One region of the Massilia sp. 9096 genome, then DNA from elsewhere that is predicted to be linked to it. Evidence: riboswitches for the same ligand, from Rfam matches in the RefSeq annotation. Region 1 holds a riboswitch; each other region holds the start of a gene.
What was found. Region 1 has a riboswitch for cobalamin ahead of FA90_RS17920 (energy-coupling factor ABC transporter permease). Riboswitches for the same ligand answer to the same signal wherever they lie in the genome.
Positions count from the first base shown of each region.

Region 2: it holds a riboswitch for cobalamin, as region 1 does, so the genes downstream of both, FA90_RS01530 (TonB-dependent receptor) here and FA90_RS17920 (energy-coupling factor ABC transporter permease) in region 1, are expected to answer to the same signal.
Region 3: it holds a riboswitch for cobalamin, as region 1 does, so the genes downstream of both, FA90_RS22125 (TonB-dependent receptor domain-containing protein) here and FA90_RS17920 (energy-coupling factor ABC transporter permease) in region 1, are expected to answer to the same signal.

Region 1 is NZ_JQNN01000001.1:4,136,145-4,143,931, reverse strand. It holds gene FA90_RS17930 (alanine--glyoxylate aminotransferase family protein) at 1-283, opposite strand, end outside; gene FA90_RS17925 (GntR family transcriptional regulator) at 501-1,214, shown strand; cobalamin riboswitch at 1,318-1,539, shown strand; gene FA90_RS17920 (energy-coupling factor ABC transporter permease) at 1,660-2,340, shown strand; gene FA90_RS17915 (energy-coupling factor ABC transporter substrate-binding protein) at 2,337-2,696, shown strand; gene cbiQ (cobalt ECF transporter T component CbiQ) at 2,686-3,432, shown strand; gene FA90_RS17905 (energy-coupling factor ABC transporter ATP-binding protein) at 3,429-4,322, shown strand; gene cobM (precorrin-4 C(11)-methyltransferase) at 4,312-5,103, shown strand; gene FA90_RS17895 (sirohydrochlorin chelatase) at 5,100-6,149, shown strand; gene FA90_RS17890 (precorrin-8X methylmutase) at 6,146-6,841, shown strand; gene FA90_RS17885 (cobalt-precorrin-5B (C(1))-methyltransferase) at 6,838-7,787, shown strand, end outside.
Region 2 is NZ_JQNN01000001.1:354,200-361,986, reverse strand. It holds gene FA90_RS01550 (ATP-binding protein) at 92-1,408, shown strand; gene FA90_RS01545 (thiol:disulfide interchange protein DsbA/DsbL) at 1,424-2,122, opposite strand; gene FA90_RS01540 (hypothetical protein) at 2,230-2,571, opposite strand; gene FA90_RS01535 (thiol:disulfide interchange protein DsbA/DsbL) at 2,600-3,262, opposite strand; gene FA90_RS01530 (TonB-dependent receptor) at 3,362-5,356, opposite strand; cobalamin riboswitch at 5,434-5,678, opposite strand; gene FA90_RS01525 (M1 family metallopeptidase) at 5,805-7,787, shown strand, end outside.
Region 3 is NZ_JQNN01000001.1:5,077,100-5,084,886, forward strand. It holds gene cobO (cob(I)yrinic acid a,c-diamide adenosyltransferase) at 1-275, opposite strand, end outside; gene FA90_RS22115 (ABC transporter ATP-binding protein) at 268-1,056, opposite strand; gene FA90_RS22120 (iron ABC transporter permease) at 1,064-2,086, opposite strand; gene FA90_RS22125 (TonB-dependent receptor domain-containing protein) at 2,116-4,008, opposite strand; cobalamin riboswitch at 4,082-4,309, opposite strand; gene FA90_RS22130 (histidine phosphatase family protein) at 4,343-4,909, opposite strand; gene FA90_RS22135 (adenosylcobinamide-GDP ribazoletransferase) at 4,917-5,699, opposite strand; gene cobT (nicotinate-nucleotide--dimethylbenzimidazole phosphoribosyltransferase) at 5,699-6,748, opposite strand; rRNA gene FA90_RS22145 (16S ribosomal RNA) at 7,220-7,787, shown strand, end outside.

The DNA of each region.
Region 1 (7,787 bases):
GGCCGGTCTCGTACATCAGCACGTGGTCACCCGGGCTCAGGGTATTGGTCAGCGCCGCTTCCCACGCGCCGGTGCCGGAGGCCGGATAGATCACGACCGGCTGCTCGGTCTTGAAGATCTGCTTGATGCCTGCCAGGACCTGCAGACCGAGCGCGCCGAATTCCGGGCCGCGGTGGTCGATGGTCGGGTAGCTCATGGCGCGCAGGATGCGGTCCGGGACCGGGCTGGGGCCAGGGATCTGCAGGAAGTGACGGCCGGCGGGGTGGAAATCCAGTTTCAACATGGTGCCTCCAAAAAATCAGTGATTGATTCATTTTGTATTTTGCATGCAAAACGAGTCTAGACCCTGTTTCGGCGAAGGTAAAGGTTTATTTCGAGGCAATACTGAACAGTAACTTTTGCAGATGACAACCGTGTTACGTCAGGTGTAAGGACGTGCGGACGCAGATCTGAAAACCTCGCATGTTAAAATAACAGCGAAAAGCAAGCTAAGGTTTTGTATGCAAAATTCAGTGATCGAGCCGCAAGCCGGCTCCGTAGCGGCCGGACTGGCCGTCCCCAGGCTGGCGCGCCAGCATCTGCACGACAGCGTCGTCGAGCACCTGCGCCATTTGATCGTCGAAGCGGTATTCGCACCCGGTACCAAGCTCAACGAGCGCGAATTGTGCGAAACGATGGGCATCTCGCGCACGCCCCTGCGCGAGGCGCTCAAGGCATTGGCGGTCGAAGGGCTGGTCGAGATTTCGCCCAACCGCGGCGCCTCGGTCTACAAGATGTCGACGACCGAAGTCCGCGAGACCTTCGAAGTCATGAGCGGCCTGGAAGCGTTGGCCGGCGAGCTGGCCTGCGAGCGCATCAGCGAAGGGGAGATCGCCGAGATCAAGGCGCTGCACTACGCCATGTTGACCTGCAAGGCGCAGAACGACTTGCCCGGGTATTACAGCCGCAACCAGGCGATCCACGACAAGATCAACGAGGCCGCGCGCAATTCGGTCCTGCGCCAGACTTACCTGAGCGTCAACCGGCGGCTCCAGGCGCTGCGTTTCAAGTCGAATTTCAAGTCCGGCAAATGGGACCGGGCGGCCCACGACCACGAAGAGATGATCGAGGCGCTGGAAGCGCGCGACGGCAAGCGCCTCGGCGCCATCCTGCGCCAGCACCTGCTGGACAAGCGCGACGCGGTGATGGACATGCCCTCGAGCGTGGGCGACTAGCATCGCACGGCGCCGGTGCCGTCATCAGCCCGGACCGCGCCCTCGAGGATGGCGCCGCCGCCACGCTTTGGCCGAGCAATACTGGCACCCCCTCCCTCATCCGTGTAATATCTCGACCTTGGGTGCGCCACTCCCGCCCGGGAGCTGGCGTTAAACGGGAAACCGGTGACTCCGCGTCCACTTCGAACGCGGCCATTCCGGTGCAGCCCCCGCTGCTGTAAGCCTGACGACTCCGGTCATATGCCACTGCGACGACAAGATCGCGGGAAGGCCCGGAGAAGGATGACGGCGAGCCAGAATACCGGCCCAAACAAGCCAGCACCATTCCCCGGGGTGACGGGAAGCGCTGTCGACTTGCGTCGCGTGCCCGCACCCGTCCCTCGTCGGCCGTCCCTGCCTCCCCGTTTGTTTGGTGCCTTTATGACCATTCGACGGGAGGTTTCGAATGCACATCATGGAAGGCTTTCTGCCGCCCGCGCACGCGCTCGGCTGGACTGCCGTATCCCTTCCTTTCCTGGCCTGGGGCCTGCGCTCGATGGGGCGCAGCTTGCAGGCACATCCCGAGCGGCGCATGCTGCTCGGCGTGGCGGCGGCGTTCGCGTTCCTGCTGTCGGCGCTGAAGCTGCCGTCGGTGACCGGCAGCTGTTCGCATCCGACCGGCGTGGGCCTGGGCGCCTTGTTGTTCGGCCCCGCGGCGATGGTGCCGGTCGGCTTCGTCGTGTTGCTGTTCCAGGCGCTCCTGATGGCGCATGGCGGCATCACCACGCTCGGCGCCAACGTGTTTTCGATGGCGATCGTCGGCCCGTTCGTCTCGTATGGCGTGTTCCGCGCGGTGGGCGCGCTCGGCTTGTCCCGCTCCGTCGCCGTGTTCCTGGCGGCCTGCCTGGGCGACCTGGCGACGTACGTGACGACCTCCGCCCAGCTGGCCCTGGCCTTTCCCGATGCGGTCGGCGGCTTCCAGGTCTCGTTCCTGAAATTCGCCGGCATCTTCGCGCTGACCCAGGTGCCGATCGCGATCAGCGAAGGCTTGTTGACGGTGCTGGTGGTGAACGCGATGGCGCGCTTCAATGCGCACGAGCTGCGTGCGCTGCCGGTGATGTCGCTGCGCGCGCGGGAGGGCACATGAAAGCGCGCACCTGGCTGACGTGGGCGGTGATCGTGCTCGTGACCGTGCTGCCGCTGTGGCTGATCGGCGCAACGCCGGGCACGCCGGGAACAGCGCTGTTCGGCGGGTCCGACGACCGCGCACAGCAAGCCATCGGCACCATCGCGCCCGGCTACCGGCCGTGGTTTTCGCCGGTGTTCACGCCGGCGAGCGACGAGATCGCGTCGCTGCTGTTCGCGCTGCAGGCGGCCATCGGCGCCGGCGTGATCGGCTACTGGCTCGGCCTGTCGGTCGCGCGCGAGCGCGCGCAGGCACCGGCGACGGCGACGGCCGCAGCATCGGCAGCAGAAGCGCCGCGGGAGCATCGTGCGGATTGAAGCCGCCGCCTACGCCAGCCGCTGGCTGGATGTCGCGCCCTCCGCGAAAGCGCTGCTGGCGCTGGCCGGCGTCGGCGCGGCCTGGATCGCGGCCGGCCCGGGCGCACTGGCGCTGCTCGCATTGCTCTTGATGCAGGCGACGCTGCTGGGCGCGCGCGTACCGGTGCGCACCTACTTTGGCGTGTTGCTGGCGCCGCTCGGGTTCCTGCTGCTGTCCTGCCTGACGATGCTGGTGTCGCCCGGTGCGGACGGCGCCTGGCACTGGAACGCGGCGATGCTGCCGACGGTTGCACGCAGCGCGCTGCGCTCGCTGGCCGTGCTGGCGGCGCTGCTCGGCCTGACCTTGACCACCCCCATGCCCGACCTGTTCGCGCTGCTGCGCCGCCTGCGTACGCCCGAGCTGCTGCTCGACCTGATGGCGCTGTGCTACCGCATGTTGTTCGTGCTGCGCCAGGCCTGGGATGACGGCGTCACCGCGCAACAGGCGCGCCTGGGCTACGGCGGCTGGCGCCACGGCTGGCGTTCGATGGCGCTGCTGATCGGGCAGATGGCGGTGCAGGTCTGGCAGCGCGCCGCGGCTCTTCAAATGGCGGCCGATGCGCGCGCCTACCAGGGCACGCTGCGCTTCCTGCCCGCCGATTTTCCCAGGGCGCGCCGCCAGAACCGCAACGCGCTGCTCGCCGGCGCGGCGCTGCTGGCGATCGCGCTCGCCGATCGCTGGGGGGCTGGCCTGTGACGACGCCCCTGCTGCAACTGCAAAACGTCGACCATGTCTTCGCTGATGGCAGCACTGAGGGCAGCGCCGGCCTGCGCGGCTGCAGCCTGGCGCTGGCGCGCGGCCACCGCCATGCGCTGCTGGGCGCGAACGGCGCGGGTAAGACCACCGTGCTGCAGCACCTGAACGGCCTGCTGCGCCCGAGCGCCGGATGCGTGCTGTGGAACGGCCGCCCGGTCGACTACGGCCGCAAGGGCCTGGCCGAGCTGCGCCGCAATGTCGGCCTGGTGTTCCAGAATCCGGAGCGCCAGCTGTTTTCGGCCCAGGTCGAGGAAGACGTATCGTTCGGCCCGCTCAACCTCGGCCTGGACGCGGCCACCGTGCGTGCGCGCGTGGCGTCCGCGCTCGATGCGGTCGGCCTGCGCGAGCATGCCCGGCGCGCCGTGCACCACCTGAGCTTCGGCCAGAAGAAGCGCGTCTGCATCGCCGGCGTGCTGGCGATGGAGCCCCAGGTGCTGCTGCTGGACGAGCCGATGGCCGGCCTGGACGCGCCGATGCAGCTGGAGCTGGCCGCGCTGCTGGAGCGCCTGGCGGCGCGCGGCGTGACGATCCTGCTGTCGACCCACGACATCGACTTCGCCTACGCCTGGGCCGACGAGATCCACCTGATGGCCGGCGGGCGCTGCATCGCCTCCGGGCCGGCTGCCCAGGTCGCGCACGACGCCGCCGCGCTCGACGCCGCCGGCCAGAGATTGCCGTCCGCGCTGGCGCTGCACGCCCAGCTGGTGGCGCGCCGCGTGCTGCCGCCCGGCCCGGGCCCGCGCAGCGTCGAGGCGGTGCTGGACATGCTGCGCGCGCTGCCGATGAGCGCCCAGGGCGTAACCGAGGAGAACACACCGCATGACATCTGAAACGTTGGGCAAGGTCTGGTTCGTCGGCGCCGGTCCCGGCGACCCCGAACTGGTCACCGTCAAGGGCCAGAAGCTGCTGGCCCAGGCCGGCGCGATCCTGTTCGCCGGCTCGCTGGTCGACCGCGCCGCCACGCTGTACGCGCCGCCCGGCTGCGTCATCCGCGACTCGAAGGACATGACGCTCGAGGAGATGACCGCCTGGCTGGTCGACCAGGCGCGCACCCACGCGACCGTGGTGCGCCTGCAGACCGGCGACCCCGGCCTGTACGGCGCGCTGATCGAGATGGCGCGCCCGCTCACGGTCGAAGGCATCGAGTGGGCCGTGGTGCCCGGCGTGTCCTCGGCGATGGCATCGATGGCCGCCGCCGGCGAATCGATGACGCTGCCCGAAGTCACGCAGACCGTGATCCTCACGCGCGTCGAAGGCCGCACCCCGATGCCCGAAGGCGAAGACCTGGCCAGCCTGGCCGCGCACCGCACCACGATCTGCATCTTCCTGTCGATCACGCTGATGTACAAGGTCGAGGCGGCGCTGCGCGCGGCCGGCTGGCCGGAAGAATCGCCGATGCTGGTCGTGCACAAGGCCAGCTGGCCGGGCGAGGAAAAGATCATCCGCGGCACGCTGGCCACGATCAAGGGCCTGTGCCGCGAAGCCGGCGTGGCCAGCCAGGCGATGATCGTCGCCAGCCCCACGCTCGGCGCGCTGCATTGGGAGACGCTGGTGCGCTCCAAGCTGTACGACCCCACATTCACCCACCGTTTCAGAAAGGCGAGCGCATGAACATCATGATGCAAGCAGCCCCGGCGCATGCAATCGGCGCCGGCGACACCATCCTCATCGTCGGCCATGGCTCGCGCGAGGATTCCGGCAACCAGGAAATCCGCGACTTCACCGCGCAATGGCGCGCGCGCCGCCCCGAGCTGCGCATCGAGCTGTGCTTCATCGAATTCGCGCCGCCCGAGCTGAACGCCGCGCTGCTCGATGCGGCCCGCACGTCGAACCGCGTGCTGGTGGTGCCGCTGATCCTGAATGCGGCCGGCCACGTCAAGATGGAGATCCCGGAAGCGGTCGAGCAGGCGCGCCTGGCCTGCCCGCAGACCGAGATCCTGCTGGCGCCGCACCTGACCGCCTGCGACCCGATCCTGGCGATCCTGAAGCGCCGCCTGCGCAAGGCGATGAATGCGCTGGACATGCCGGATCCGACCACCACCGGCGTGGTGGTGCTGGGGCGCGGCTCGTCCGACCGCGGCGCCAACGGCGAGATGGCGAAGATGGCGCGCTGGCTGCTGGAAGAGGGCGACCACGAGCTGGTCGACCTGGCGTTTACCGGCATCACCTGGCCACGCCTGGAAAAGGTGGTGCAGCGCCAGGTGTTGCTGGGCATGCGCCAGGTCGTGGTGCTGCCGTACTACCTGTACACCGGCACGCTGATGCAGCGCATCCACCGCCAGGTCGAGCACCTGCGCAGCCAGTATCCGCAGGTGCGCTTCTTCTGCGGCGAGCACTTCGGCTTCGAGAAGGAGATCTTCGAATTGATGGACCAGCGCGTGGCCGACCTGCGCGCGGGCGTGCCGGACAGCCGCCTGCCGTGCGACGGCTGCAGCTACCGCGAGATCGCCCACGACATGGGCCACGGCCACTCGCACGCGCATACGCACGAGCATGCGCATGCACCCGCGCACACGCACGAGCAAACGCACAAGCACGAGCACGGCCACGCGCATGAGCACGACCACGCGCATGGGCATGAGCACGCACACGCGCACCACGACCACGACCACGACCACGTGCACGCCCTTCCACACACCGAAGGCCAGGGCGCATGAGCACCGTGAACACCGTCACCGAACAGCTGACGCGCGCCGGCCAGGCGATCGAGCACGACAGCTTCGCGATCATCGACGCCGAGGTCGGCCCGCATGCCTACACCGAGGCGCAGTGGCCGATCGTGCGCCGCATGATCCACGCGAACGCCGACTTCGATTTCAACGGTCTCACCGCTTTCCACCCGGACGCGGTCGAGGCCGGGATCCAGGCGATGCTGGCCGGCGCCACGCCGGTGGTCGCCGACGTCGAGATGATCTGCTCCGGCCTGTCGCAGCCGCGTCTGGGGCACTTCGGCATGACAACGCACCAGTTCATCAGCGACCCCGACGTGATCGACGCGGCCAAGGTCGAGGACACCACGCGCGCGGTGCAGGCGATGCGCAAGGCGCACCGGCTCGGCTTGTTCAACGACGGCGCCATCGTCGGCATCGGCAATGCGCCCACCGCGCTGATCGAGCTGGTGCGCCTGATCCGCGAGGAGGGCGTGCGCCCGGCGCTGGTGGTCGGCATGCCGGTCGGCTTCGTCTCGGCCGCCGAATCGAAGGACCTGATGGCCGAGCTGATCGATGTACCGTGGATCGTGATCCGCGGCCGCAAGGGCGGCTCGACGCTGGTGGTGGCGGCGCTGCACGCGCTGCTGTCCCTGGCCGAGGCGCGTCAAAAAAGCATGCAGCAAGTGCAGCAGGCATGAAAGACAAGGCGGCCGAGCGCGGCACCCGGACCGGCTTCACCACCGGCGCCTGCTCGGCGGCGGCGGCGCGTGCGGCCGTGCTCGGGCTGGCCACCGGCCAGGTGCCGGACGAGATCGAGAGCCTGCTGCCGAACGGCACCCGCGTGCGTTTCACGGTGCACGACGGCCGCGTCGACGCCGACCGCAAGCAGGCCCACGCGATGGTCGTCAAGTTTGCCGGCGACGATCCGGATTGCACCGACGGCGCGCACCTGACGGTCGACCTGCGCCTGCTGCCCGGGCAGGGCGGCGTGGTCACCTGGGCCGCCGGCGACGGCGTCGGCACGGTGACGATGCCGGGCCTCGGCCTGGAGGTCGGCGGCCCGGCAATCAACCCGGTCCCGCGCAGGAACATCACCGACAACCTGCGCGAAGCGGCGCCCCAGCTGCTGCTCGAGCACGGCATCGAAGTGACGATCAGCGTGCCCGACGGCCAGGTCATGGCCAAGAAGACCACCAATGCGCGCCTGGGCATCCTGGGCGGCATCAGCATTCTCGGCACCACCGGCATCGTCAAGCCATATTCGACCGCCGCCTGGCGCGCCAGCGTCGTGCAGGGCGTGCAGGTGGCGGCCACCACCGGCCACGGCATGGTCGCCTTAACCACCGGCGGACGCACCGAGACCTTCGCCATGACCGCGCTGCGCAATGAGCGGCCCGAGCTGCCATCGGCCTGCTTCGTGCAGATGGGCGACTTCCTGCGCTACGCGCTCGACGAGGCGGTGGCCCAGGGCATCGAGCAGGTCGTGCTGGCGGTCATGGTCGGCAAGCTGACCAAGATCGCCCAGGGCGAGACCATCACCCACGCCAACCGCAGCGAGGTCGACACCGACCTGGTGGCCGAGATCGGCCGCCGCATCGGCGCGGCACCCGAGGATTGCGCCGCGATGGCCGCCGCCGAGACCGC
Region 2 (7,787 bases), 3.8 Mb from region 1:
GGTTTTTTGACCGGACACTCCATTAAAATTTCGGTCATGATCAAAACGGAACCATTATTTTTTTATCACGCCGGCGCGGCGGGGCCGTGACGTGAACCGCCTGTTCTTCCGCTTCTTCGTGCTGGTCATGCTGTCGATCACGGCGGCCACCTTCGTGATCTATTTCCTGTTCGCGCGCCTGTTCGGCGATCCGCTCGACGACATCGCGCGGCGCCAGGCCTCGGCCCAGATCTTCCTGCTCGAGCAGTACGTCGACCGTGCCCCGCCCGACGAATGGCTGGTGCGCCTGAACAAGGTGCGCGAAGTGTCGGACGCCCAGTTCGACCTGGTGCCGCTGTCCCAGGTGAATGAGGCGCTGTCGACGCGCCAGCGCACCGCCCTGGCGCGCGGCGAGATCGTGCTCGACCCGTCGCACAAGGCGTTCCTGCGCCGCGTCGACCTGGCGGGCCAGCGCTACATCGGCAGCGACGACGAGGTGCTGCGCGTGTCCAGGCTGCCGATCGATCTCGGCCAGGCGCTGGCGATGGAAGTGCTGCGCTACGTCGTGGTCGCGCTGGCCTTGCTGGTGCCGATCGCGCTGTGGTCGCGCGCGCACTGGCAGGCCTTGCAGCGGCTGTCGCGCGTGGCCGACGAGTTCGGCGCCGGCCAGCTGTCCGCGCGCGCGCACATGCGCCCGTCCGAGGCGGTCTACCCGCTGGCCGAGCGCATGAACGCGATGGCCGAACGCATCCAGGGCTTGCTGGAATCGCAGAAGAATTTGCTGCACTCGGTGTCGCACGAGCTGCGCACGCCGATCGCGCGCCTCGAGTTCGCCATGGAGCTGCTGGCCGAGCGCATGCCCGACCCGCAGCTGGTGAAACGCATCGCGGCGATGGAAGGCGACCTGGCGGAACTGAACGGCCTGGTCACCGAACTGCTGTCGATGAGCAAGCTGGACGACGCGCACGGACCGCAGCGCGCCCTGTTCGAGCTCGAACCGCTGCTGCGCGAATGCGCCGGCGCCCTGCATCCGCCGCCGGCGCAGCTACACGTCGACCTCGGCCCGATGCTGGGCAGCCTGGACGGCGAGCGCCGGCTGCTCGCGCGCGCCCTCGGCAACCTGCTGCGCAACGCCCAGAAGTACGCCGCACGCCAGGTGGCCTTGAGCGCCCAGCGCGTCGGCGGCATGGTCGAGATCGCGGTCGACGACGATGGCCCCGGCATCCCCGAGGCCGAGCGCGAACGCGTGTTCGAGCCTTTCTACCGGCTCGACCGCAGCCGCGACCGCGCCACCGGCGGCTTCGGGCTGGGCCTGTCGATCGCGCGCAAGGCGGTGGTGCTGCACGGCGGCAGCCTGGCGGTCGAGGGCTCTCCGCTGGGCGGCGCGCGCTTCGTGATGCGCTTGCCGGACGGCGTGCTGGCGCAGTGAATCAGGGCGGCTCGGCTACTTCGCCTGCGCGGCCTTGGTCACGAGGCCGTCCGCCACCTCCAGCGTGGCCTTGAACAGGTCGTTGCGGTCGGGCGGATTGAAGTGCGCGCTCACGGTGGCCGGCGAAGTCTGGTAGCGTCCGTCGATCACCAGCGTCGGCGCCGACTCGACCTGGTAGCTGGCCATCACCTTGCCCAGCTGGCGCAGGCGGGTCTGTACGCCGAAGGTATTCCAGGCCTCCTGGAATTTGGCCGGATCGACGCCGATGCTCGCGCCGTTCTTGCCCATCCAGTCGAGGATGGCGCCATCCTCATGCAGATTGACGTGCTGCTTGTGCACCAGGTCGAAGATCTGGCCATGGATGGCGTCCGGCTTGCCCATCGCTTCCAGCGCCAGGTACAGGTGCGCTTCGGGATCGCTGGCGCCGCGCAAGGGAATGTGGATGCGGCGCAGCTGGATGCGCTCGCCTTCCTGCTTTGCCCACGCTTCGAGCTGCGGCTCGAGCGCATTGCACACCGGGCAGTGGTACATGAAGAACTCGATCACCTCGACCTTCTTGCCGGCCGCTTGCGTGGCCTGCGGCTGGGCCAGCGTGATGTAGTCGATGCCGTTGGCCGGGTTGGACGGCGAGGCGGATGTGGTGTGGAAGACGGCGGAGCCAGCCAGCAGGCACAGGCCGGCGGCGGCGAAACGCAGAGAATGCAGAGAACGCATGAATCATCCTTCGGTGGTGGGGTCCACCGAAGGATAGATGAAACGGATGGCTGAGTGAAGAACCGGGCGGCGGCTCAGTGACGGCTCAGTGACGGCTCAGTGACGGCTCAGTGACGGCGCACCACCGGCGGCTTCGGCGGGCCTTCCGGCGACACGTGCGTGATCGCGTAACCCAGGTGTTCCCACCAGTGATCGCGCGAACGCACGGTGACCAGGCATTGCTTGTCGATCGAGCCGGCGAACACCGGATCCGGGCACTTGTTCGTCATCATCGCGTAGCGCTGGTTTTCGGCGTTCACCAGCGCGACGCACAGCCAGAAGACGACGCCAAGCAGCAGCACCGCCAGGCCCCAGGCCCAGTGGTTGACGTGGCTGGTCTCGTACAAATCCTCGTCTTCCGGCTTGGACTTGTCGTAGATCCGCAGGATCTTGCCTTCGACATTGCTCATCGCTTGCTCTTCTCGACTTCGTTAAGGGTTATTTGGTCTTGGCCGCCCGCGCCACCAGCACGTCCATCACCTGCAGGGTTGCCGGGAACAGCTGCATCTCGTCGTTGACCTTCAGGGAACCCTGCAGCACCGACGGCGAGGTCATGTACTTGCCGTCGATGACCACGGCCGGCACGCCGTCGATCTTGTAGTCGTTCACGATCTGCGGCAGGCGGTGCAGCCTGGTCATCACGCCGAACGAATTCCATGCGTTCAGGAAGGTCTTCTGGTCCACGCCGTTCTTGGACACCCAGTCGATGATCGCCTTGTCGTCGAACAGGCGGACGTGCTGGACGTGGACGGCGTTGAACACCTTCTGGTGCATGTCACCCAGGCGGCCCAGCGCTTCGAGCGTCAGGTACAGGTGCGCCTCGGGATCGTTGGCGCCCTGGGCCGGCAGCGGGATGCGCTTGAGCAGGATATTGTCGCCCTGCTTTTTGACCCACTGCTCGAACGACGGTTCCAGGCGATTGCAGTGCGGGCAGTGGTACATGAAGAACTCGATCACCTCGACCTTCTTGCCGACCTGCTGCACCGGTTGCGGCTGGGCGAGCGTCACGTACTCGACACCGTTTTTCGGGTCGGTCGGCGAGGCAAACGCGGTGCTGGCGACGAGGCTGGCGGCGATCAGGGCGAAACGCAGGGCACGCATAGTAATCCTTCTGGTGGTGTTAAGTTGGGAAACGACCGCGAGATTACCACTTTTTATGCGTTCCGCCTTAGTCCTGGCTTAGTTTGCCCCCGTTCGGGCTCAGAACGCGTAACGCACCGACAGCTTCATCTGGCGCCCATCGCTCGGATAAATGCCGTCCTGGCAACCGAACGCATTGCTGAAATAATGGCGGTCGGCCAGGTTCAGCCCTGACAGCGCCAGTTCCCAGCGGTTCAGCTGTAGCGCATAGCGCGCGTCCAGCGTCGCGTAGCCGGGCACGTGCGCCGGGCAGCTGTTGTCGAAGTCGCTGCCGTAGCGCTGGTGGTCGACGAATTGCGCACCGGCGTCCACGGTCTGGTTGGCGGTCGGCTGCCAGGCCAGGCGCACGGTCAGCACGTTCTTCGGCACCAGCACCATTTCACGCCCGGCGTTCGGGCCATCGGTGAAGCGGGCGACCACGTGCTGCAGGTGGGCGGTGGCGCGCCAGCCGGCGGCCAGCCGGGCTTCGCCGTCGAGCTCGAAGCCTTCGCGCTCGGTCGGATCCAAATTGGTGTTGGCGCCGAACGGGGCGTACGCCGTCGGGGTCGGATCGAAGAAGATCTCGTTGTCCAGCTTGTGGCGGAAGGCGCGCAGGGTCAGCTTGCGTGCCTCGTCGCCGACGCTGGCGCCCAGCTCGACGTCGTGCGAGGTCTGTCCCTTCAGGATGGCGCCGTTGGCGGTGTAGCTGTTTTCGTCGACGTTGGCCACGCGGTAGCTCTGCCCCGCCTTGCCGTAGACTTCCAGCAGCGGCAGCGGCTTGAGGCTGGCTTGGGCTTCCCAGGCGTTCTGCGACTGCGCGGTGCTTTGCGCAGAGCCGGGCGACAGCGCATCGCTGTAGTCCTTGTCGAACAGTTCGTGGCGCGCGCCGATGGCCAGGCGGCCGTCGTGGGCGGGGTCGAAACGCAGCGCGTCGTGCAGGTAGACCGCTTTCGAGCTCTGGCTGGCGTCGGCCAGCGAGTAGTCGGAGGTGGTCTTGCGCTTCCAGCGGATCAGGTCGATGCCGCCGACCAGCTCGTTGCCCATGCCGGCCACCTGCGTGCGCCAGCGCGCGCGCGGGGAGAGCTGGTCCTGGCGGCTGTCGTAGGCGCCGACCGAGGGGTAGTCGGTCGACAGGTAGTTGGAACGCGCGTTGCGCTCGCGGTGCGACAGCTCGGCGGCCAGGTCGACGTCGCCGGCGCGGACTTCGCCGAAGGCGGTGATGCGGTCGGTATTGAGCGCGCCAAAGTCGAGCGGCGTCTTGGTCCGGCGCGGATCGGCTTCGAACTCGGCCAGGGTCAGCGAACCCGGCAGGCGCGAATCCTGGCGCGCGCTTTCCACGCGGATGCCGACCCGGCCGCCTTCGAAGCGGGTCTGCAGGCCCAGGCTCATGCTGTCCTGGTCGAAGGCGCTGTTGGCGCGGTAGTTCTGGGTGCCCTGGCGCATCACCGACAGGTCGGCCGCGATCGGTCCGGTGACTTGCGACAGCGCGGCGCGCACGTCGTGCTCGTGGAATTGGCCGCCTTCCGCGAACACCGAGCCGTGCAGGCCCGGCTGCTGCGCGCGGCGCGTGAAGATCTGGATCACGCCGCCGGTCGCGCCTTCGCCGAACAGCACGCTGTTGCCGCCGCGCGTGATCTCGATGTGGTCGACGGTGTCGATCGGGATGGTGGAGAGCACGGTGTTGGACAGCTCGTTCTCGTTCAGGCGCACGCCGTCGACGAAGATCACCATGTTCTGCGCGCTGTTGGTGCCGAAGCCGCCCAGGTCGAGGCCGAAGTCGGGCGAGCCGTCCAGGCTCTGGCGGCCGAACACGCCGCCGATCTTGCGGATGGCGGCATTGACGTCGTTCACGCCGGCGCGGCGGATGTCGTTCTGGGTGATCACGGTCGAGCCGATCGGCGTGGATGCGGCATCGCCCGGGAAGCGCGCACCGGTGACGACGACGGTCGATGGGGCCGACGAGGGGGCCAAATCCTGGGCGCCGGCTTGGGCTGCGAGGATGGACATGGAGATGGCGCAGGCCAGCGCGAGCGGCCTGATGGCCGGCTTGGCGCCGGTGGCAACAGCAGAATTCATTGGATGCTTTACAAGTGACAAGTTGGCCGGCGCGCGTCCCCGCATGCTGGCTCGAACGGAAGCGCTTCCTTCATGAAGCCGCTTCCCCCTGTCCTGGCCGGTATCCGGGCTTGCAAGACGGACCGTTCCACCTTCCCATGCTTGCGCACAGTGGTCGTCGGAACGGCCAGCCGCATACGACGCGCGGCGCTTGCTTACCGTTGCGGGGGCAGCACACGTTGGCGTTCGCCCGTGGGGCGGCGCGCCGTGTTTCCCGCTCACTATATTGATGAGGCTGCGCGCGCAGAACGCGCACGCGGGCACCAGAACCGGGCAATTATAACCTTGCCAAGCCGGAGGGCCGGCGGTGTTGCGCTTTTTCGCCGTCAATTCACGTAAATTTTGGAAACTTTGCAGCAATCTCGCATATAGTGTCGCGATAACAATATCTTTGTTTGGGGGTTTGCGAATGAGATTGCGTTTCAAGCGAATCAAAGCGGGCGCCGTGTACGTCCTGCTGGCAGCCGGCGGGGCGGTTACCGCCGACCTGCTGGCCCAGGGCGGCGCCCCATCCGCGGCGCCCCCGGCCACCGTACCGGCACAGCTGCCGGCCCAGTCGCCGGACGGCATCGCACTGGCCGCGCCCGACGCCGCCGTGGTCAGCGTGCCCAGCAGCCCGGATGCCTGGGGCGGCGCGCGCACCGGCCAGGAAGCGACGCTGTCGGACCGCGTGGTCAGCTACGACATCGACGCCACCCTCGACCCGGACAAGCACGTGGTCGACGGCCGCGAAAAGCTGACCTGGCGCAACCGCAGCAACGTGCCGGTGAAAAGCGTCTACCTGCACCTGTACATGAACGCCTTCGAAGGGATGGGCTCGACCTTCCTGACCGAGAAGCGCGTGCGCGACAGCCAGTTCCGCTCCGGCGTCGACATCAAGGAAGGCGAATGGGGCCACATCGCCTTGAACCGCGTCAGCCAGGGCGGCGCGCCGGTGCCGTGGATGTTCGTCCACCCCGACAACGGCCCGGCCAGCGACCACACCGTGGTCCGTTTCGACCTGCCGGCCGCGGTTCTGCCTAACGCATCGACGCTGCTCGACATCGACTTTCGCACCCAGCTGCCGCGCGTGATGGCGCGCACCGGCTACTTCGGCAGCTTCCACCTGGTCGGCCAGTGGTTCCCCAAGATCGGCGTGCTGGAACTGCCGGGCGAGCGCGGCGCCACCGCCCCGCGCTGGAACGTGCACGAATTCCACCTGAATTCCGAGTTCTATGCGGACTTCGGCCTGTACGACGTGCGCTTGACCACGCCCAAGGCGTACACGGTCGGCGCCGTCGGCGAACTGCAAGGCGCCCCGGTCGAAAAGAACGGCATGGTCACGCGCCGCTTCGTGCAGGGCGACGTGCACGACTTCGCCTGGACCGCCGACAAACGCACCGCCAAGCCGATCGTCGACACCTGGACCGGCCCCGGCAGCCCGAAGGTGAACATCACCGTGCTGTATCCGCCCGAGTACGCGGCCAGCGCCGGCCCGGCGCTGCAGGCGACCAAGGATTCGCTGACCTTTTTCTCCAACACGCTCGGTCCCTATCCCTATAAGACCGTGACCGTGGTGATCCCGCCCTACAACGCGGAAGAAGCCGGCGGCATGGAATACCCGACCTTCTTCACCGCCGAAGGCTATCGCAACGCCGACCCGGACACGGCCACGCGCTTCGAACTCGACTTCGTCACCATCCACGAATTCGGCCACGGCTACTTCTACGGCCTGCTGGCCTCGAACGAGTTCGAAGAGCCGATGCTGGACGAAGGCTTGAACGAGTACTGGGACCTGCGCATGCTGCGCGCGCGCGGCCAGGACCTCCACCTCGCCACCCCCTTCCTGAAAAAGATCGGCTTCGCGCCCGCGGTCACGCCCTTCGCCATGGAGCGCGGCGGCATGCCTCGCCTCGAGCCGGCCGACCCGCTCGGCCAGAACGCCTGGGACCGGCTGCAGGACATCGGCCCGGTCTACTCGCGTACCGCGGTCACGATGCGCGACCTCGAAGCGCGCATCGGCAAGGAGCCGATGGAGCGCGCCTTCAAGGAGTACTACCGCCGCTGGCACTTCCGCCACCCGGGCATCGCCGACCTGCGCGAGACCCTGGCCGAAGTCACCGGCCAGCGCGCCGCGGTCGAGCAGGTGTTCGCGCAGCAGGTGACCGCCGCCACCCGCGTCGACGACCGCATCGCGGCGCTCACCAGCCGCGAGGAACTGCCGCTGCCCGGCACCCGTCAGGTCGGCGGCGCCTGGGTCGAGGACAAGCAGAAAGACCTCGACAAGCGCATCGACAAGGCGCGCGAGGACTGGAAGAAGGCGCATCCGAAGGCGGCCGAAGGCACGGGCCCCTACCCGTTCCGCACCGAAGTGACGGTGCGCCGCAATGGCGCCAGCGTGCCGCAGACGCTG
Region 3 (7,787 bases), 940 kb from region 1:
CTCACCTCGACCGGGAAGCGGCGCAGGAACAGCTCTTCGCCGGTCGACATCGCACCCTTGATGAACTGGACCACGCCGACCTTCATGCCGTGCCCCAGTGCGCGCGCGACCATGCCGAACGCGCTCGAGCTCTTGCCCTTGCCGTTGCCGGTGTTGACGATGATGATGCCGATGCGCTTGTCGGCGGCGGCGATGCGCGCATCGATGATCTCCTTCTTGCGCTGCATGCGCTCGCGATGGCGCTCGTTGAGGGTCGATCCGTTCAGGTCACTCATGCTGGAACTCCTGGGGAATGAAAATACGGCGGCCGCCGTGCTCGAGGGCCTCGAGCGGATGGCCGAGTACATGGCTCAGCCGCGCAGGCTGCATGGCCTCCTGCACGGGACCGGCGAACCAGCCGCCGTCGCCATCGGCGCCCAGCAGCAGGGCATGGGTCGACACCGCATAGGCCAGGTTCAGGTCATGGCCGATGGCGATCACGGTCTTGCCCTGCTCGCGGCACAGGCGCGCCAGCAGCGACATCGCCTGCACCTGGTGCGCCAGGTCGAGCGCGCTGGCCGGCTCGTCGAGCAGCAGCAGCGGTGTGTCCTGGGCCAGCAGCGCGGCGATCGCAACGCGCTGGCGCTCGCCGCCGGACAGCGTGCGCACGTCGCGCGCGGCCAGGTGCCCGGCCTGCATCGCATCAAGCGCGCGCATGGCCGCCTCGTGGTCGTCGCCGCCTTCCCAATAGCGGTCGGCGTGGTAGGGGTGACGGGCGGCCAGCACGGTGTCGAGCGCACGGTAGGCGAACGCGTCGTGGCGCGACTGCGCCAGGTAGGCGCGCTGGCGCGCCAGGTCCTCGAGCGGCCAGTCGGCCAGAAGCCGGTCCTGTACGATCACGCTGCCGGCCTCCGGCTGGCGCAGGCCGGCCAGCGTGCGCATCAGCGTGCTCTTGCCGGCGCCGTTGCGGCCGACGATGCTCCAGCATTCGCCGGCGTGCGCCTGCCAATCCAGCGCGCGCACCAGCACGCGGCCAGCGACGGACAGCGTCAAGGTTTGTGTGGCGATCGCGCTCATATGAGCCTCATGCACGCAGCCGGTGCAGTTGATACAGGAACACCGGCGCACCGATCAGGGCAGTGATCGCGCCCACCGGCAGCTGCACCGGCGCGACCACGGTGCGCGCCAGTGTGTCGCACAGCACCAGGAAGCCGCCGCCGGCCAGCACCGCGCTCGGGGCCAGTACGCGGTGGTCGGGGCCGAAGGCGAAGCGGCAGGCGTGCGGCACGATCAGGCCGACGAAACCGATGGCGCCGGCACTGGTCACCGAGCTCGCGGTCAGCAGGCCGGACACCAAAAACAAACCCTTGCGCAGCGCGCCGACGCGGATGCCGAGCGTGGCCGCGGCTTCCGCATGCAGGGCGGAGACGTTCATCGCGCGCGCGTTGTGCAGCGCATAGGCGAGGCTCCCCGCCAGCACCACCCAGGGCAGCAGGCGCGGACTGGCGCCGGCCAGGTCGCCGATCATCCAGAACACCATGCTGCGCAGCTGCCCGTCGGGTGCGATCGACAGCATCAGCGTGACCAGCGCCATGCAGGCCGAGGAGAGGATCACGCCGGTCAGGAGCAGTTGCGACGCGCCGCCCTCGGCCGCGCCGCCGCCGCGCAGGTCGCGCCGCGCCAGCAGGTAGAGCAGCATCGACACCGTCACCGCCCCGATCAGTGCGGACGCGTCGACCGTGACCGCGGCGCACATCAGCAGCAGCGCCAGCAGCGCGCCGACCGAGGCGCCGGCCGAGATGCCCAGCACGTACGGGTCGGCCAGGGGGTTGCGCAGCAGCGCCTGCATCATGACGCCGGCCAGCGCCAGCGCGCCGCCGCTGACGAAAGCGACCAGCGCGCGCCCGGCGCGCAAGGCCAGTAGCGAAGCCGCGAGCGATTCCTGGCGGCCGTGCAGCAGCTGGTCCAATGCGTCCGGCAGCTCGGCGACGTGCACCGCGACCGAACCGGTCATCCCGGCCACCAGCAGGCTGGCCAATGCGGCGAGCAGCAGCGCCCCGACGATCAGAAGGGCGCGTTGGCGGTGCGCTTGCGGGGCAGCGTGCATGAGGTGTTCAGCGAATGGTCAAGTGAGCGTTAATGAAAGCCGTAGCGCAGCGCCGCGAACCAGCTGCGCCCGGCCGTGCCGTAGAAGCGCGCCAGTTCGTAGCGCTCATCAAAGGCGTTGTCGAGGCGGACCAGCAGCGACCAGTCGCCCGTGAAGCGCCAGTCAGTGTACAGGTTCAGCAGGCTATAGCCGCCGAGGCGGTTGCGGTTGGCGGCATCGTCGTAGCGCGCGCCTGACGCCTGCAGCTCGGCGCCGAGGTCGAACCGGCCGATCGCATAGTCGGCGGCGAAGGTCGCGTGCCTGCGCGCGCGGCGCGCCAGCAGTTTGTCGGTGGTCTCGTCGCGCGGATCCTGCAGGTCGGCGCTGGCGCGCAGGCGCAGGTCGCCCAGGCGGTGCTGGGCAGACAGCGTCAAGCCCTCGAGCAGCGCATGGTCGACGTTGTAGGCGCAGCTGCCGGTGATGGTTGGCGAAGGGCAGGGCGAGGCCGAGACGATCAGGTCGCTCACGCGGTTGCGATAATAGTTCGCCTGCAGTTCGGTGCCGGCCAGGTCGTAGCGCAGGCCGGCCTCCAGGTTGCGGCCCTTTTCCGGCTTGTTGGCCGGCAGGCCGTAGCCGGGGTAGTACAGCTCGTTGAAGGTCGGCGCACGGAAACTGGTGCCGAGGCTGGCAGTCGCACGCAGGCCTTTACGCAATTCATAGCCGTAGCCGAGCGCACCGGTGGTCTTGCTGCCGTAGTCCGAGTCGTCGTCGCGCACGCTCAGGTCCAGCAGGTGCGGGCCGCGTTGCATGGCGTAGGAGGCGGCCAGCGAGTTGGTGATGCGCGCGCGGTTCAAGCCGGCGGTCGAGCTGGACCCGACTTCTTCCTTGCGATGGTTGGCCAGCACCTGCACGGTATCCGGACCGAGCGCGATCGTGTTCTGCCAGGTCAGCTCGTCCTGGCGCGTGTTCAACTGGCTGACGCCGCTGGCGGCGGCGCTGGTGAAGCTGCCCAGCTTGTCGAACGAGCGCGCGGCCTGCACGCTGCTGCGCCAGTTGGGCAGGAAGCGGTCGTTCAGGAACAGCGCGTAGCTGTCGACGTCCTGGATGTTGTGGGTATCGAAGCTGGCGGCGCTGCTGTCGTACTGGGCGCGCACGCGGCTTTGCAGGAACTGGGCGCCGAGCTCGTGGCCCTCGGCCAGTTGCAGCGCCACGCGGCCGGTGACGCTGTTGCGCCGGTAGCCATCGTCGTCCGGGTTGTAGCCGAAGGCGCCGGGACGGGTCGCCGAGAAGCCGCTCGCGGTCTCGTGCTCGCCGGTGATCGCGTAGCTGAGCGCATGTTCGCCGCCGCTGGACCCATTCAGGCTGGCCGAGCCCTGGCGCGTGCCGTAGCTGCCGCCGCCGGCGCTGGCGCTGAAGGCCGGCGCGCCACTGCCTTTTTTGGTGAAGATCTGCACCACGCCACCGATCGCATCGGCGCCGTACAGCGAGCTCAATGGCCCGTAGACGATTTCGATGCGCTCGATCGTCGACAGCGGGATCGCATTCCAGCTGGCCACGCCGGTGGTCGAGGAGCCGATGCGCACGCCGTCGACCAGCACCACGACCTGGTTGCTGTTGGCGCCGCGCAGGTAGACGCTGGTGCTGGCGCCGGCGCCGCCGTTGCGCACGATCTCGATGCCGCGCTGGCGGCGCAGCACGTCGGCGACGGTGCCGGCGCCGGCGCGCGCGATCTCGGCGTCGTCGATCACGACCGTGTCGGCGATGACTTCATCGGCGCGCTGCGGCGTGCGGGTGGCGGTGACGACGACGGTGTCGGCAGGGGCAATATCCGGCGATGCGGATGCGGCGGATGCGCAGGGCGCGGCAAACAGGGAAGCCAGCAAAAGCGCGAGCGGCAGCGCGAACGAAGGCGCTGCCGTCTGGCGTGGAACCGGAAAGCTCATCAACAATTATTCTTCAGCAGACAACCGGCCGACGTCCCCGTCAACCGGATGGAACAGAGGCGCGCCGGCAGCGGTCGCGCTTCCACCTTTTGGCCGGTATCCGGGCTGGCAAGTCTGGCCGTCCGACCTTCCCATGCATGCGCACAGTGGTATGTGAAGACGGTTGCCGCGTACGTCGACGCGGCACTTGCTTACCGTTGCGGGGGCAGCACGCGTTGGCCTGTCGATCGACAGGCTTCGCGTTTCCCGTTTAACTGCGACCGAGGACTCGGGCGCGAGCACCAAAACCCCGCAATTATACGTGGTTTGGTATCTTGTTTGATGGCCCGCGTTCTCAAACTTCCAGCGTCAGCAGGGCGCCGTACTCGATCTGGTGCGGCGTTTGTGCGGCCTGCAGTGCGGCCTGTTCAAGCGTTGCGCCGGCGGTCAGCCGGGTGATCTGCGTGAGAAGGCGGATGGTGCCGGCGTGGCACACCAGCAGGGCTTGCGCGGCGCCGCTGTGGCGCAGCTCGTCAAGGAAGGCGGCCACGCGGCGCGCGACGTCGAGCACGTTCTCGGCGCCGCCGGGACGGTAATGCAGCAGGTCGGCGGCCCAGGCGTCGACTTCATCACGCGCGATCGTGGACCAAGGCTGCAGTTCCCAGCGGCCGAAGTCCATCTCCATCAGGCGCGCGTCGAGCCGAAGGCGGCGCGGCCGCAGGGCTTGGGCCAGGTCCGCGCAGCGGCGCAGCGGGCTGGCGTAGACCGGCAGGTCGTCGTGGGCGCCGTCAAACAGGGCGGCCCCGCGCAGGCACGCGCAGGCGCGGGCGAGTTCGTCATCGGCGACCGGCACGTCGCTTGCGCCGTAGCACAGGCCCGGGCCGACCAGGGGGCGCGGATGGCGCACGAGGTGGAGCTTCATCGCCGGGTCAGTTTGGCCAGGCGCCGTGGCCGAGGGCCGCCAGGATCGCCACGTAGATCAGCGCTTCGGCCAGCTGCTGCACCGCGCCGAGGCAATCGCCGGTGTAGCCGCCGAGACGGCGCACGAACAGGCGTCCCAGCCACAGCGCGGCGGCGAGCGCAGAGGCGATGGCGGCCAGGATGGCAAGCGGTGCGCTCCAGCCGGTGGCGAGCAGCAGTGCCGCGGGCAGGCCGGCGCCGAGCGCGGCGATCGCGAACTCGGCGTTCGTCATCTGGTGGGCCAGCGGCTTGGCCTTGCCTTCGCCGCGCACGTATTCGAGCTTCCAGATCAGCGCCGTCGCCGCCAGGCGCGACAAGGGATGGGCGAGCAGCAGGGCGGCGACGGCGGTATGGGGCGGGAGCATGGCCAGCGCCGACAGTTTGGCCGCCAGCATGCACACGATGCCGATCGCGCCGTAGGCGCCGACGCGCGAGTCTTTCATGATCTCGAGTGCGCGCTCGCGCGTGAGGCCGCCGCCCAGGCCATCGCAGGTATCGGCGAAACCGTCTTCATGGAAGGCACCGGTGATATAGATCGACGCCGCGGTCGACAGCACGGCCGCCACCGGCGCCGGCAGCACGAGCGCCGCGGCAAAGTACACGGCGGCCGCGATTGCGCCGACCACGACGCCGACCAGCGGGAAGTAGCGCGACGCGTGCTGCAGCCAGCTGGCTTCGAAGCCGACCCAGGCCGGGATCGGCAGGCGCGTGAAGAACTGCAGCGCGATGAAGAACAGGCGGACCTGCTGCATCAGGCCGGGGCGTCGCCGCCGATTTTTTCGCTGACCGCCGCCGAGCCGAAGGTCGCCATCTCGTTCAGGAAGTTGGCGGCCGCATGCAGCAGCGGTAGGGCGAGTGCGGCGCCGGTGCCTTCGCCCAGGCGCAGGCCGAGCTGCAGCAGCGGGTTCGCACCAAGCGCGTCGAGCATGCGGAGGTGGCCGGCTTCGTCCGAGCAGTGGGCGAACACGCAGTAGTCGAGGATGGCCGGGGCGATGCGCGCCGCGACCAGCAGCGCGCTGGTGACGATGAAGCCGTCGATCAGCAGCAGCTTGCGGCGCTCGGCCGCTTGCAGCATGGCGCCGGTCATCATCGCGATCTCGAAGCCGCCGAAAGTGGCGAGGACGTCGACCGGGTCGGCTATGCCGGCATGGCGCTTGACCGCGTCTTCGATCACGCGCTGCTTGCGCAGCACGCCTTCGGGCGACAAGCCGGTGCCGGCGCCGACGCATTCCGCCACCGCCGTGCCGGTCAGCTTGTGCATCAGCGCGGCGGCGGCGGTCGTGTTCCCGATGCCCATCTCGCCGAAGCCGATCACGTTGCCGGGCAGGTCGGCCGCGAACGCAGCGCCCGCTTCGATGGCGCTGGCGCATTGCGCGCGCGTCATTGCCGGTTCGACGGCGAAATTGCGGGTGCCGTGGGCGATCTTGCGGTCGACCAGACCGGCGCGGGCGCCGAAATCATGGGCGACGCCGGCGTCGACGACGTGCAATGCGCAGCCGTTCTGACGCGCGAACACATTGATGGCGGCGCCGTTGCCCAGGAAGTTTTCCACCATTTGCCAGGTGACGTCTTGCGGATAGGCGGAGACGCCTTCCGCGACGACGCCGTGGTCCCCTGCGAATACGACGATGGCCGGGCGGTCGATCGATAAGGACACCGTCTCTTGCACCAGTCCAATCTGTTTCGCCAACCGTTCGAGCACGCCGAGGCTGCCGAGCGGCTTGGTCTTTTGGTCGATGGCGTTATCGAGTTGAGCGGCCAAGACAGAATTGGCCGTGGAAGCGATCTGGGGAATACGCATGAGAAGAAAGCCGGTATTGAGAATCGGGCAAAGATAGCACACGGACAAGCGTTGCAGAATGATCGCGGCTTTGCTATAGTTCGCCTCCTGCTTCTGCAGCGCACGAAAGTTTAACGGAAACAAGGAGTTAAGCTTTTCATCTCAGCAACATCGAGCGCACTGCAGAAAACGAAGGGGTTGACGAGTAACGCGAAACACAGCATAATCTCACTTCTCTGCTGCTGACGAACAAAACGATTCGCACAACGCAGCAAGGCAATACAGAACACAGTTCTTTAACAATAAACAGTCGATAAGTGTGGGCGTTTGATGAGGTGCCGGCAGCCGCGTAAGTGGCTGCTGAATACTTAAATTATCAAATGTTCACGCAAAAGAAATACGTTGTCTCAGCAATGAGGCGACGGTCAGTATTTTGAGTGGGCGACTCTGCTAGCAATAGCAGATGACACGAAAGTGTCGGAAACAGAGATTGAACTGAAGAGTTTGATCCTGGCTCAGATTGAACGCTGGCGGCATGCTTTACACATGCAAGTCGAACGGCAGCGCGGGGCAACCTGGCGGCGAGTGGCGAACGGGTGAGTAATATATCGGAACGTACCCAGAAGTGGGGGATAACGTAGCGAAAGTTACGCTAATACCGCATACGATCTACGGATGAAAGTGGGGGACCTTCGGGCCTCATGCTTTTGGAGCGGCCGATATCTGATTAGCTAGTTGGTGAGGTAAAGGCTCACCAAGGCGACGATCAGTAGCTGGTCTGAGAGGACGACCAGCCACACTGGGACTGAGACACGGCCCAGACTCCTACGGGAGGCAGCAGTGGGGAATTTTGGACAATGGGCGCAAGCCTGATCCAGCAATGCCGCGTGAGTGAAGAAGGCCTTCGGGTTGTAAAGCTCTTTTGTCAGGGAAGAAACGGCCTGGGTTAATACCTTGGGCTAATGACGGTACCTGAAGAATAAGCACCGGCTAACTACGTGCCAGCAGCCGCGGTAATACGTAGGGTGCAAGCGTTAATCGGAATTACTGGGCGTAAAGC